DNA from 4 places in the Methylosinus sp. sav-2 genome. Region 3 is predicted to be linked to each of the others. Evidence: predicted binding sites of a transcription regulator. Region 3 holds the regulator's gene; each other region holds the start of a gene.
What was found. The regulator PhoB, encoded in region 3, activates phosphate uptake and scavenging genes when phosphate is short. The targets are predictions, from matches to a motif close to TGTCATNNANCTGTCAT.

Region 1 (3,322 bases), 190 kb from region 3:
TTGTCATGGCGACGAAATAATTGCGTTGCAGTGACAATCCTTTGGACCGAGCGAAAGACGAGAGACGATGAACATCACAATGATCGGATCGGGCTATGTCGGCCTCGTTTCCGGCGCCTGCTTCGCCGATTTCGGCCATGTCGTGACCTGCGTCGACAGCGACGCCTCGAAGATCGAGCGGCTGCTGCGCGGCGAGATTCCGATCTACGAGCCCGGCCTCGATGAGCTCGTCGCCAATAATGTGAAGCAGAACCGCCTGTTCTTCACCACCGATCTCACCCCCGCCGTGCGCGGCGCGGACGCCGTCTTCATCGCCGTCGGCACGCCGTCGCGCCGCGGCGACGGCCACGCGGACCTCTCCTATGTCTACGCCGCCGCCGAGACCATCGGCCGCGCGCTCGACAAATTCACCGTCATCGTCAACAAATCGACCGTCCCGGTCGGCACGGGCGACGAGGTCGAGCGCCTCATCCGCGAGGTCAATCCCGAGGCCGATTTCGCCGTGGTCTCCAATCCCGAGTTTCTGCGCGAGGGCGCGGCGATCGAGGATTTCAAGCGCCCGGACCGCGTCGTCATCGGCGTCGAGGACGATCGCGCCCGGGAGGTGATGTCGGAAATCTACCGGCCGCTGAGCCTCAACCAGCCGCCGCTGGTCTTCGTCGGCCGCCGCACCTCCGAGCTCACCAAATATGCGGCCAACGCCTTTCTGGCGACCAAGATCACCTTCATCAACGAGATCGCCGATCTCTGCGAGCGCGTGGGCGCGGATGTGCAGGAGGTCGCGCGCGGCATCGGCCTCGACAATCGCATCGGCTCGAAGTTCCTGCACGCCGGCCCGGGCTATGGCGGCTCCTGCTTCCCCAAGGACACGCTCGCCCTGCTGAAGACGGGGCAGGATTACGCCGCGCCGCTGCGCATCGTCGAGACGGTGGTGGCGGTGAACGATTCCCGCAAGCGCGCCATGGCCCGCAAGGTGATCTCGGCGCTCGGCGGCTCGGTGCGCGGCAAGAAGATCGGCCTGCTCGGCCTCGCCTTCAAGCCCAACACCGACGATATGCGCGACGCGCCTTCGCTCGCCATAGTGGCCTCGCTCGCCGGCGACGGCGCCAAGGTCTACGCCTATGATCCCGAGAGCATGGGCCAGGCGAAGCCGCTGATGCCGGAAGTGACCTTCTGCGAGGATCCCTATCAGACGGCGGAAGGCGCCGATGCGCTGGTCATCGTCACCGAATGGGACGCGTTCCGCGCGCTCGATCTCGATCGCGTCAAGACGCTGCTGAAGACGCCGGTGATCGTCGATCTGCGCAACATCTATCGCGCCGCCGACATTCGCAAACGCGGCTTCACCTATCTGAGCGTCGGTCGGGCGTAAGGAATAAAAAAAGCGCCGTCATTCCCGGCGGGCCTGAGCCCGGCCGGGAATGCGGGGCCGCCGCGTAAAACGATCGCTCAACCGCGCCCCTGCTCCGCGACGAGGGCGAGCGAGGTGAGCGCGGAGAGACGCGGCGGCGCCTCGCGCCGCAGCTCCAGCGCCGCGCTGCGCGCATTTTCCGCCGATTGGAACAGACGCCCCTCCAATGGGCGGAATGACTGTTTCGCCGCATAGAAGCGATAGCCCTTGGCGTCGCGGGCGATCACGCCGACGGCTTCCTCGCCGAGCTCGATGATATAGGCGTCGGACATTTTTTCGGCCTCCTTCTCAGCGGCGCACGGCTCCTCACGACCACTTTGGGCGCGCGGCGCGTCGCTTTGCGAGCCTATAGGCTCTAGCGAATTGTTCGTTATGTCAAATAGAATGTTCTTTTAACAGAACCGCGACGAGAGAACGAACGCATCGTCGGATCGCCGCGCGGCGAAGAATTTCTGCTCCCGGCCCGTAGAGCCCGCGTCGTCACACGCTTGTCGTGCGCAATTGTTGAATATTCTCGCCTTTCGTTGCGAGGAGAAAGTTATGACATCCGTTGCCTCGAGCGTCGATCTGCGTGAAAGCGCCGACGCTCATAGTCCGAAGCCGAAGCTCGATCACAAGCTCGACATACGTGCGATTCTCACCTTCCTCGCGGTCATCGCGCTCGGCCTCGCCTTCACGGCGTGGAGCATCTACAAGGATATTCTGGAGTCCGGCGCGCCGGTCACCAATTATCTTCCCTTCATCATGCTCGGCGTGGCGCTGCTCATCGCGCTCGGCTTCGAGTTCGTGAACGGCTTCCACGACACAGCCAACGCCGTGGCGACGGTCATCTACACCCATTCCATGCCGGCGCCGGTGGCCGTGGTGTGGTCGGGCTTCTTCAACTTCCTCGGCGTGCTGTTCTCCACGGGCGCGGTCGCCTTCGGCATCGTGTCGCTGCTGCCGGTGGAGCTCATTCTGCAAGTGGGCTCGCAGGCCGGCTTCGCCATGGTGTTCGCGCTGCTCATCGCCGCGATCGTGTGGAACCTCGGCACCTGGTGGCTCGGCCTGCCGGCCTCCTCCTCGCACACGCTGATCGGCTCCATCATCGGCGTCGGCGTCGCCAACGCTCTCATGCGCGGCCGCGATGGCACCTCCGGCGTCGATTGGGGCAAGGCCACCGATATCGGCTATTCGCTGCTGCTGTCGCCGCTCTTCGGCTTCGGCGCCGCGGCGCTGCTGCTGCTGGTGATGAAGTTCCTCGTCCGCAAGCCGGAGCTCTACACCGAGCCCAAGGGCCAGGCGGCGCCGCCGTGGTGGATTCGCGGCCTGCTGATCCTCACCTGCACGGGCGTCTCCTTCGCGCATGGCTCCAATGACGGCCAGAAGGGCATGGGCCTCATCATGCTGATCCTCATCGGCACGGTGCCCACCTCCTATGCGCTCAATCGCGCGCTTCCGGCGAGCCATCTCGCGAGCTTCTCGCAAGCCTCGCATGCGGCGTCCAAGGTCGTGGAGACGAAGGCCGCGGGCTATAACGTCCTCGGCGATCCGCGCCCGGCAGTGACGAATTACGTCGCTCAGCATCAGATCAACGAGGGAACCTATCCGTCGCTCGCCGTGCTGATCCGCGACATCTCGCATCAGATCGAGAGCTATGGCTCAATCGCGAAAATCCCCTTCGCCACCGTCGGCAACACGCGCAACGACATCTACCTCGCCTCCGAGGCGCTGCGCTTCCTCGCCAAGGACAAGGCGTCGGAGCTGACCGACTCCGACAAGAAGGTGCTGAAGGAGTATAAGGACCAGATCGATCAGGCGACGAAATTCATCCCGCTCTGGGTGAAGATCTCCGTCGCCATCGCGCTCGGCCTCGGCACCATGATCGGCTGGAAGCGCATCGTCGTCACCGTCGGCGAGAAGATCGGCAAG
Region 2 (3,322 bases), on a different contig from region 3:
ATGGTGTCGTCCCACAAAAGCTCGCCGGAGCGGCCCTTCATCATCTGCGCGCCGACATCCAAAGAGGCGAACAGCGGATAGAAGGGCGAGGTGGAGGCGTGCTGCATGAAGCCTTCATTGAAGCGGCGATGTTCCACGCGCCGCCGCTGGCCCTTTATATGGCGATCGCGCACATGGATTTGCGAGGCCTGCGAGAAGCTGGCGAGCTGCTTATGCGTCGATTGCGTCGCGACGATTCCGGGCGAGGCCTCGGTGAGATTCTTCAGCCCCATCGCATAGCGTCGCTCATAGAGCGGATGAAATTTCATGAAGCCGGCCCAGGCTTCGTCGAAGAGAATGTAATCGCACAAATGGCCGATCTTGCTGACGATCCATTCGGCGTTATGGATGGTGCCGTCATAAGTGCATTGCTCGATGATGGCGGCGCGGAAAGGCCGCTCCTTGCGCCAAGCGTCCTTGTCCTTCACCAGCGGATTGGCGCGAATGCGCTCGCGCAATTTCTCCTCGTCGAAGGCCTCGTGATCGATCGGCCCGATGAGGCCATGGGCGTTGCGCGTCGTCGGCAGAAAGATCGGCACGCCGCCGCCGAGCAGCAAGGCGCCGTGATGCGCGGCCTTGTGATTATTGCGATCGAACAGCACGAGATCGCCCTCGGCGACCAGATTGGTGAGCACGACCTTGTTGGAGGAGGATGTGCCGTTGAGCACGAAATAGGTCTTCTCGGCGCCGAAGATTTCCGCCGCCGCCTTTTGCGCGGCGAGCGCCGGCCCTTCATGCGTCAACAGATCGCCGAGCTCGACGACGGAATTGTCGAGATCGTCGCGGAACACGGCCTCGCCCAAATGCTCCATGAAGATGCGGCCGATCGGGCTGCGGCTATAAAAAATGCCGCCATTATGGCCGGGGCAGGTCCATAGCTGATTGCCTTCCTCGGCGTAATCGACCAGCGCGCCGAAGAAGGGCGTCTTCAGCGTCTCCGCATATTGCTTCAGGCGCGAGACGAGATTTTTGGCGATGAATTCCGGCGTCTCCTCGGCGAGGAAGACATAGCCGTCGATGAAGTCCAGCACCTCGACCGGAATATCCTCGAAGCGCTTGCGACGAATGAGCAGCACGATCGGCATTTCGAGGCCGCGCTTGCGCATGAGATCGATGAGCGAGGCGGTCTTGCCCTCGAGGCCTTTCTTGCCCCAATCGACGACGAGGCAGCCGATGGCGGCGTCGGTCTGCACGACGATCTCGGCGTCCTCCACGCGGCGCGCGCGCACGACCTGAAAGCCCATGCTCTCGATCGCGGCGATGATCTGATTGACGCGCAGCCCCTCGAGGTCATCGGCCTCGAAATTGGGAGCGGAGAAGAGGAATGTGAAGCGACGGGAGAAGTCCATTCGAATCGGCCTGTGGCGCTGACGAGGAAGAGGAGGAGCCCCGCACTCACAGCCTTGTTCGATGACACAATCGTGACAGCGCTTTGCGGCGCCGCAGAGCAGGCCTCCGCTTCGGCTGGAAACGCCGCGGAATTGCGCATCCGCCGCTTGCCGCCGGCGTGACCGGGGCCTAAGCTATATAACAAACCTATATAGCGTGCCAGAAGGAGCTTCGGCCATGCGCATCGGCGTGTTCTGCACCTATGAAAACCCTGTTCGCGACTATAAGGCCTGCTTCGACGCGCAGACGCGTCTCGTGCGCCGCGCGGAGGAGGTCGGCTTCGAGGAGGCCTGGGTCGCCGAGCATCATTTCGACGATGACGCCGTCAGCCCATCCATATTGACGCTGCTCTCCTATCTCGCAGGCGTCACCTCGCGCGTGCGGCTCGGCTCGGCGGCGGTGCTGCTCGCTTTCCGCAATCCGATCCAGGTGGCGGAGGATGTCGCGACCATCGACGTTCTCTCCAATGGCCGTTTCGATTTCGGCGTCGCCAAGGGCGGTCCCTTTCCGGCGCAGAACAAGCATTTTCACGCGGCGAAGGAGGAGTCGCGCGACATGACTCTCGAGGCGCTCGAGCTGATCGAGCGTCTGCTCTATGAGGATCGCGTCACTTTCTCCGGCGCGCATTTTCATGTCGATGATCTCGCGCTCTACCCCAAGCCCTTGCAAAAGCCGATTCCGACCTGGATCGCCACATCGACGCCGTCAGCGATCGAATATGCGGCGCGCAAGGGCTTCGGCCTAATGGCGGCCTCGCTTGTGCCGATCGCCAAGATCGAGCAGGCGGCCGCCGCCTATCGCGCGACGGGGCCAGCCGCCGATCCGCGTCTTGCTCTGGCGCGCTTCTATTATGCCGCCGAGACGCGTGAGAAGGCGCTGGCGGAGGCGCTGCCCTTCATCGCGCGTTTCGCCGATCGCATGCGCGGCATTTTTCTCGCGCAAAATGCGCCGGCCTCTTTCGATCCGGAGGAGATCGTCGAGCGCTCGCTCATCGGAAGCTATGAGGAGCTCGCTGAGAATATCGTCGGCATTCATCGGCGGCTCGGCGTGGGCTCGCTGCTGCTGAAGCCGGCGACGACGAACGAGGCTCTCGCGCTTGCGAGCCTCGATGACTTCGCGGCGAAGATTCGCCCGCGCATAGAGGCCGCGCTCGCCTGAGCGGAGCGCGCTCGGCTCAGGGCGCGGCGTTCTCGGCGAGCAATCTCTGTATCGTCTCCAGCAGCCGCTCGACGTCGGCCGGCTTGCCGAGCTGCGCGCTGTTTTGCAGCGGGATGCGGACGGCGTCCTCATCCGCTGTGGCGCCGCTCAGGACGAGCGCCGGAAGGTCGCGATTGAGCAGCTCGCGCAGGCGCCGCACGACGAGCGGCCCCACCACGCCATTGGGCAGATGATAATCGATGATCACCATGTCCGGCCGGGCGCGGTCGCCGACGACGATCTTGGTCGCGGCGTCGCCGTCTGCGGCGGCCAGCACCTCATGGCCCTCTGTCGTCAGCAGCAGCTCGAGCGAGTCGAGCACATCGGCGTCGTCGTCGACGACGAGAATGACGCCTCTGCGCGACGGCCGCGCGCCGACGCCGAAGAGCGCGTCGCCGCAGCGTAGCGGTTCCGATCGCCCGTCGTCGCCGCGCGAATCGTGGAGCGGCGCCTCGATCGCGCAGCGACGCGGCAGCCGAATGTGAAAGCATGTGCCGCGCGAATCATCCGATTCGAATTCGATCGCGCCGCCATGCGCCAGCACGATCTGCCGACAGATGAACAGGCCGAGGCCGAGGCCACGCATGCGGTCGCTGCTGGCGAAGGGTTCGAACAGCGCGTCGCGCAGCGCGCTCGGCACGCCGCGTCCGCCATTGCAGACGTGGATCACGACAAAGTCCGCCGCGCCGCCGTCGAT
Region 3 (3,322 bases):
GAAGACGCAGGACTATATCACCGGCCGCTTCGGCTGAGCGCGCATCGCGCACGAGGACATTGAGACCATGAGCGAACATATCGTCAGCTCCTATGACCGCGACCTCGAAGTGCTCGGCCGCAGAATCGCCGAGATGGGAGGCATCGCCGAGAAAATGCTCGCCGAAGCCATGGATGCGCTCGCCAATTTCGACATTGAGCTCGCCCATCGCGTCGTCGCCACCGATCAGCGCCTCGACGCGCTGCAGCGGGAGATAGAGGAGAACGCCATCCTCACCATCGCGCGGCGGCAGCCGCTCGCCATCGATCTGCGCGAATGCATCGCCGCTATGCGCATCGCCGCCGATCTCGAGCGCGTCGGCGATCTCGCCAAGAGCATCGCCAAGCGCACGGTGAAGATCCTCTCCGAGGCGCGCGTGCCGCGCGCCGTCATCGGCCTCAAGACGATGGCGGAAGTCGCCGCCATACAGCTGAAGGACGTGCTCGACGCCTACGCCCAGCGCGATGTCGAGCGCGCCCGCGCCGTGTGGACCAACGACAGCGAGCTCGATGCGCTGGAAGATTCGGTGTTCCGCGATCTCCTCACCTTCATGATGGAGGACCCGCGCAACATCTCCTTCTGCACGCATCTGCTGTTCTGCTCGAAGAACATAGAGCGCATCGGCGATCACACCACCAATGTCGCCGAGACAATCGTCTATCTCGTCACTGGCGAGGCGATGCCGACCGACCGCCCCAAAGGCAAATCGGCGAGCCTTCCCGCCAGCGCGGAACCGGATGAGCCTACGAAATGAATGAAATCCGCGTCGCCGCTCCGCGCGAGGCGCCGCACGACCGCGCGCCGCGCATACTCGTCGTCGAGGACGACGCGGCGCTGGCGCTGCTGCTCGGCTATAATCTCGAGGCCGAGGGCTTTCTCGTCGAGCATATAGAGCGCGGCGACGAGGCGGAGATCCGTCTCTCCGAATCGCAGCCCGATCTCGTTATTCTCGACTGGATGCTGCCCGGCGTCTCCGGCCTCGAGATCTGCCGACGGCTGCGCGCGCGCGACGACACGCGCAGCATGCCGATCATCATGCTCACCGCGCGCGGCGACGAGAATGAGCGCGTGCGCGGCCTCTCCATCGGCGCCGACGATTATGTGGTGAAGCCCTTCTCGCCGCCGGAGCTGATGGCGCGCGTGCATGCGCTGCTGCGCCGCGCGCGGCCGGAGCGCGTGGCGACGCGGCTCGTCGCCGGCGACATAGACCTCGACCGCGAGACGCGCCGCGTGAAGCGCGGCGGGCGCGAGATTCATCTCGGCCCGACGGAGTTCCGTCTGCTGGAATATCTGATGGAAAAACCCGGCCGCGTCTTCTCGCGCGCGCAATTGCTCGACAGCGTGTGGGGGCTCTCGGCGGAGATCGACGAGCGCACCGTCGACGTGCATGTCGGCCGCCTGCGCAAGGCGATTATCCGCGGCCGCGAGAAGGACCCGATCCGCACCGTGCGCGGCACCGGCTATTCCTTCGACGAGACCTTCGGGAGGAATTGAGGGGCGATGCGAGCCTGAAGGCTCGCGGTCCAGGGGGCGCTTTGGATCGCGAGCCTTCAGGCTCGCTTTTGTCTGCACGCGCTCCCTCTGCCCATCGTCATTGCGAGCGCAGCGAAGCAATCCAGAGCCGTGGGGCGGTCCCTGGATCGCGTCGTCGCTACGCTCCTCGCGATGACGGCGGCGGCGGGCTCGACCTATGAACGCCCCGCCAGCTCCGCCGCGCGATAGCCCGACCTTATCGCGCCCTCGATCGTCGCCGGAAGGCCGGTCGCAGTCCAATCGCCGGCGAGGAAGAGATTGCGCCACCCCGTCACAGCGCCGGGGCGGCGCTGCTGCTGCGCCGGCGTCGCGGCGAAAGTGGCGCGCTTTTCCTTGACGATCTGCCATTGCGGCAGCGCCGCCGGCAGGCCCGTGGCGGCGGCTGCCTCGGCCCATATGCGCTCGGCGAGGCTCTCGCGGGACTCGTCCATCAGCCGATCGGCGCCGCTGATCGTCACCGAGAGCCTGTCCTCGAAAGCGAACAGCCATTCGGTGAGCGAGCCGATCATGCCGAGCAGCGCCGGCTGCCCCGGCGGCGGCGCGATCTTGAAATGCGCATTGACGATGCCGCGGAAATCATCCGGCGCGACGAGGCCCGGAACGAGCTCCTGCGCGGCCCAGGGCGGGACGGCGAGCGCGACGCTGTCATTCTCGCCGAGCGCGATTTTCTCGTCGCCGAAATCGAGCGCTGTGGCGCGCTCTTCGGAAAATTCGATTCCCTTCAGCCGCGCGGCGAAACGCGGCGCGGCGCCGCGCGCGGCGAGAGCGTTCAGCGCCGGCTCGATGAACGCCGTCCCGAGCCCGCGCCGCGCGACCAGCGGACGGCAAGCGGCGCCGCCAGCGGCCAGCGTCTCGCGCAGCACGGCGGCGGCGAGCGCGGCGGAGGAGCAGCGCGGCTCCGTATTGAGCGCGGAGAGCAGCACCGGCCCCCACAGCCGCTCATAGAGCACGCCCGAGCAATTCATCGCCTCGCCGATGGTCGCGCCCTTTTTGGCGAGGAGAATGCCGATCGCGCCGAGATAATCCGCAGGCGCCGTGCCGGGCACGCGGCGATCCGCCACGAAAATCCACCAGGGCAGGCGCGAGGCGTTCGGCCTCATGCGCCAGCGCGTTCCGTCGCGCGTGTCCAAAAAGTCGAAGGCGCATTCCTTCGGCCCGACCAGCTCATCCACCGAGCCGATGCGGCGGGCGTAATCCAGCGCCGTGGCGTTGCCGGAGAGCAGCAGATGATTGCCATTGTCGATGACGAGATCGAGGCTGGAATCATAATAGGACCGGCAGCGCCCGCCCGCCATGCGCGCGGCTTCATAGAGCGCGACGCTGCGGCCCTCGTCGGTCAGACGAATGGCGCAGGAGAGGCCGGCGAGACCCGCGCCGATGATATGCGTCGTTCCGCTCACGTCAGCGCGAATCTCAGCAGGGCCAGCAGGACTTTCGTCCGCGAGGCGGAGACCGGCGCGCGCGGCGGCGCGAAGCCGCGCGCCACCAGACGATCGAGAACCGAGCGATAGGCCGTCGCCATCAGATAGGGCGCCTTCACCGCGCGCTGCGGCGAGACGCGCATCAGCAGCTCCGATTCCGCGTAATGCTTGCGCGCGCGCTCGGCCACTGCAGCGCAGACTTGCTGAAGGCCGGGGTGCGCCAGCACTGCGCCGCGCGAGAAATCGGCGACGCCCGCGGCCTCCAGCGCCTCGCGCGGGAGATAGAGCCGCCCGCGCGCCTCGTCCTCGTCGAGATCGCGCAGAATATT
Region 4 (3,322 bases), on a different contig from region 3:
GATCGACCGCCAGAACGGGGCAAGACCGCTGTCGGACATGATGATTCCCCCATGGATCATGTGTTGCGGGCCTCGTTCCGTGGGCGCCTTCGCTCCGACGACGAAGCGAGAGCCGGTTCGGCCGACCCGGTCGCTCGCCGCCTGCGACAATGCGGCATGTTAGCGCATTCTCACGGAGCGGCAAGAGCGTGAACGGGCTCGGCTTTTGTCCGCCTCCCGGCATAGAATTGCGGCCCGTCGCGAGTCCTATACTGCGCCTTTTGCTTGCGTTTTGCTCGGCATGGCGTGAACTTTGCCGCATTGCGCCCGCGGACTCTTGTTTTTCCGCGGGCCGCACGCCATATTCGACGGCGAGGACCGCGCCGATTGGCCGGATAGACCGGGCCGCGCGGCCTTTTTCGAGAGGATGCTATGTCCAATTTCGACCGCAACACGAGCTTCGGCTACCGGGGCGGGGTCTCCAGAGCCGGCACGGCCGAGATCGACCAGGGCCTGCGCGCCTATATGCTCGGCGTCTATAATTATATGGTCCTGGGTCTCGGCGTCACCGGCGTCGTCGCGCTCGGCACGCATATGCTCGCCGTGGCCAAGGAAGGCGGGCGGCAGATCGCGCTCACGCCTTTCGGTCAGATGCTCTACACCAGCCCGCTGAAATGGGTGGTGATGCTGGCGCCGCTGGCCTTCGTGTTCTTCCTGGGCTATCGCGCCGACCGCGTCTCCGCGGCGACGGCTCGCAACCTGTTTCTCGCCTTCTCGGCGGTGATGGGCTTGTCATTGTCGTCGATCATGATCGTCTTCACCGGCGCGTCGATCGCCAAGGTGTTCTTCATCACCGCGGCGGCCTTCGGCGGCCTCAGCCTCTATGGCTATATGACGAAGCGCGATCTCTCTGCCTTCGGCTCCTTCCTGGTGATGGGCCTGTGGGGCCTCGTGCTCGCGAGCCTCGTAAATCTGTTCTTCCAGAGCAGCGCGATGCAGTTCGCCTTGTCGATCCTGTCGGTGTTCATCTTCGCGGGCCTCACCGCCTGGGACACGCAGTCGATCAAGGACGGCTATTATCAGAACGCCGGCTATGGCCAGGAGATGGTGCAGAAGCAGAGTATCTTCGGCGCTCTGTCGCTCTATCTCGACTTCATCAACATGTTCCAGTCGCTGCTCTATCTCTTCGGCGAGCGCAACGACTGATCGGACGATCGATCCGATCCGGGATAAAGGAAGGCCCCGCTCCGGCGGGGCCTTTTCTTTTGCCGGGCGCGCGCCAATTCGCTCAGTCGCGCACCAATTCCAGCTTCTTTTGCAGCACTGCGACGACGCGCGAGAGATCATGGCCGCGGCGCATGACGAGGCCGCCGGCGGCGACGACGCAATAGGCGCCCTGACGGCGCGCCAGCTCGGGATTTTTCTCGATGCGATAGAGCGGCGCCTCGCTGGCGCGGCGAAAGACCGAGAACACCGCCTTGGCGGGCGAGAAATCGATGGCGTAATCGCGCCATTCGCCGGCGGCGACCTTGGCGCCATAGAGATCGAGCAGCAGTCGCAGCTCACGCCGATCGAAGGACACGAGCGGAGCGCTGCGCTCGGGCGCGGCCCTGGCCCGGTCCGCATCATTCGTCGCGCGGCCTGCCACGACAGAGAGCAGGCCGCGCCGCCGGCTGGGATCGGTCGTCTCCGTCTCGCTCATGCCGCTTTCCTCATTTCTTGGGCATGATCGCGCGGCAAATGCGCGAGGGCAAGACAAAGATGACAATGAGACGACGATGGGCCTCGCGCGCCTGGCCGAGATTTCACATTTTCGCCAATATCGAGCCCCTTGTCCGCCAAAGGAGCCGACCAATATCTAGCCCATTGCCTCGACACGCTCGGGAAGCCGTTTTTCCGGATTTCGTCAGCCCCCCAGCCCCCCGGAAGGGCGCTTTTCGAGCACATGAGTTCGTGGCGATGGACGGGCCGGCCGGGCGACGCTCGGGCGGCCCGTCTTGTTTCGGGCTTCTCCACCACGCGCCTCTTCTTTCCACGCTCTCGCAAGTCTCGCGCGATCGAGTCTCGCGCGATCGAGTCGCGCGACCCATGGCGGCCGTCTTGCAACTTCGTGGACGATCCCCGATATCACTCTCGCGTTTCGCTCGAGGCGGCTCGACGGACGCCATTGCCGATCAATGACGATCTCTATATCCCGGCCAGAGCCAGCGCGCCGTCGGCCATGCTTCCATTTGCGGAAAGCGACGCGCGCGGCGGAGCCGACAGAAAAAGCGGAGACGAGCCCGTGACCGACCACGCCGAAACACAGACGATCGACGCAGCCGAGCGCAGCGATTACGGCTTCCAGGCCGATGTCGCGCGGCTCCTGGAGCTCATGACGCATTCCGTCTATTCGGAGCGCGACATTTTCTTGCGCGAGCTCGTGTCCAATTCGGCCGATGCGATCGAGAAGCTGCGCTTCGAGGCGGTGGCGAACGAGGGGCTGGCGGCGCAGGCCGGCGCGCCGCTCGTCACCATCGCGCTCGATAAGGAGGCGCGCACGCTGACCGTCGCCGACAATGGCGTCGGCATGTCGCGCGAGGATCTCGTCGCCGCGCTCGGCACCATCGCCAGCTCCGGCACCCGCGCCTTTCTCGATGATCTCGAGGCCAAGGGCGGCGCCGACAAAGGCGGCTCGCTGATCGGGCGCTTCGGCATCGGCTTCTATTCGGCCTTCATGGTCGCCGATCACATAGAGGTGGCGACGCGCCGCGCGGGCGCTGCGGAAGCATTTTTGTGGACGTCGGAAGGCAAGGGCTCGTTCCAGATCGCGCCGCTGGCCGCGGAGGACGCGCCCGCCGTCGGCACGCGCGTCACGCTGCATCTCAATGCGGAATCGGACGAGTTCCTCGAGCCCTATCGCATCGAGCAAATTTTGCGCGAGCATTCGGGCGCCATCGCCATACCGATCGATCTCGTCGAGGAGAAGGGCAAGGAGCCGCGCCGCCTCACCGACGGCGTTGCGCTGTGGACGCGGCCGAAATCGGAAATCGGCGAGCAGGACTATAAGGATTTCTATCAGCAGATTTCCGGCCAGTTCGACGAGCCGGCGCTCACCATTCATTGGCGCGCGGAAGGACGCACCGAATATACGGTGCTCGCCTTCGCGCCCGGCTCGCGGCCCTATGATCTCTTCGATCCGCAGCGCAAGAGCCGCTCCAAGCTCTATGTGCGGCGCGTGCTGATCTCGCGCGAGGCCGATATTCTGCCGTCCTGGCTGCGCTTCATGCGCATCGTCGTCGACAGCGCCGATCTGCCGCTCAACGTCTCGCGCGAGATGGTGCAGAACAATCCGATCATCGGC

Region 1: a site for PhoB is predicted at 1,890-1,906, ahead of EDE12_RS02085 (inorganic phosphate transporter). Genes of this name have one in related genera too.
Region 2: a site for PhoB is predicted at 1,450-1,466, ahead of EDE12_RS06620 (Orn/Lys/Arg decarboxylase N-terminal domain-containing protein). Genes of this name have one in related genera too.
Region 4: a site for PhoB is predicted at 1,741-1,757, ahead of EDE12_RS15250 (DUF2794 domain-containing protein). Genes of this name have one in related genera too.

The regions. Positions count from the first base shown of each region.
Region 1 covers NZ_SOEJ01000001.1:450,162-453,483, reverse strand. Annotated here, with positions in the region: gene EDE12_RS02095 (UDP-glucose/GDP-mannose dehydrogenase family protein) at 68-1,372, shown strand; gene EDE12_RS02090 (hypothetical protein) at 1,450-1,683, opposite strand; gene EDE12_RS02085 (inorganic phosphate transporter) at 1,952-3,322, shown strand, end outside.
Region 2 covers NZ_SOEJ01000002.1:97,398-100,719, forward strand. Annotated here, with positions in the region: gene EDE12_RS06620 (Orn/Lys/Arg decarboxylase N-terminal domain-containing protein) at 1-1,388, opposite strand, end outside; gene EDE12_RS06625 (LLM class flavin-dependent oxidoreductase) at 1,606-2,586, shown strand; gene EDE12_RS06630 (response regulator) at 2,603-3,322, opposite strand, start outside.
Region 3 covers NZ_SOEJ01000001.1:264,963-268,284, forward strand. Annotated here, with positions in the region: gene pstB (phosphate ABC transporter ATP-binding protein PstB) at 1-37, shown strand, start outside; gene phoU (phosphate signaling complex protein PhoU) at 68-793, shown strand; gene phoB (phosphate regulon transcriptional regulator PhoB) at 790-1,533, shown strand; gene hpnE (hydroxysqualene dehydroxylase HpnE) at 1,728-2,972, opposite strand; gene hpnD (presqualene diphosphate synthase HpnD) at 2,969-3,322, opposite strand, start outside.
Region 4 covers NZ_SOEJ01000009.1:104,012-107,333, reverse strand. Annotated here, with positions in the region: gene EDE12_RS15260 (hypothetical protein) at 1-60, opposite strand, end outside; gene EDE12_RS15255 (Bax inhibitor-1/YccA family protein) at 412-1,185, shown strand; gene EDE12_RS15250 (DUF2794 domain-containing protein) at 1,268-1,681, opposite strand; gene htpG (molecular chaperone HtpG) at 2,201-3,322, shown strand, end outside.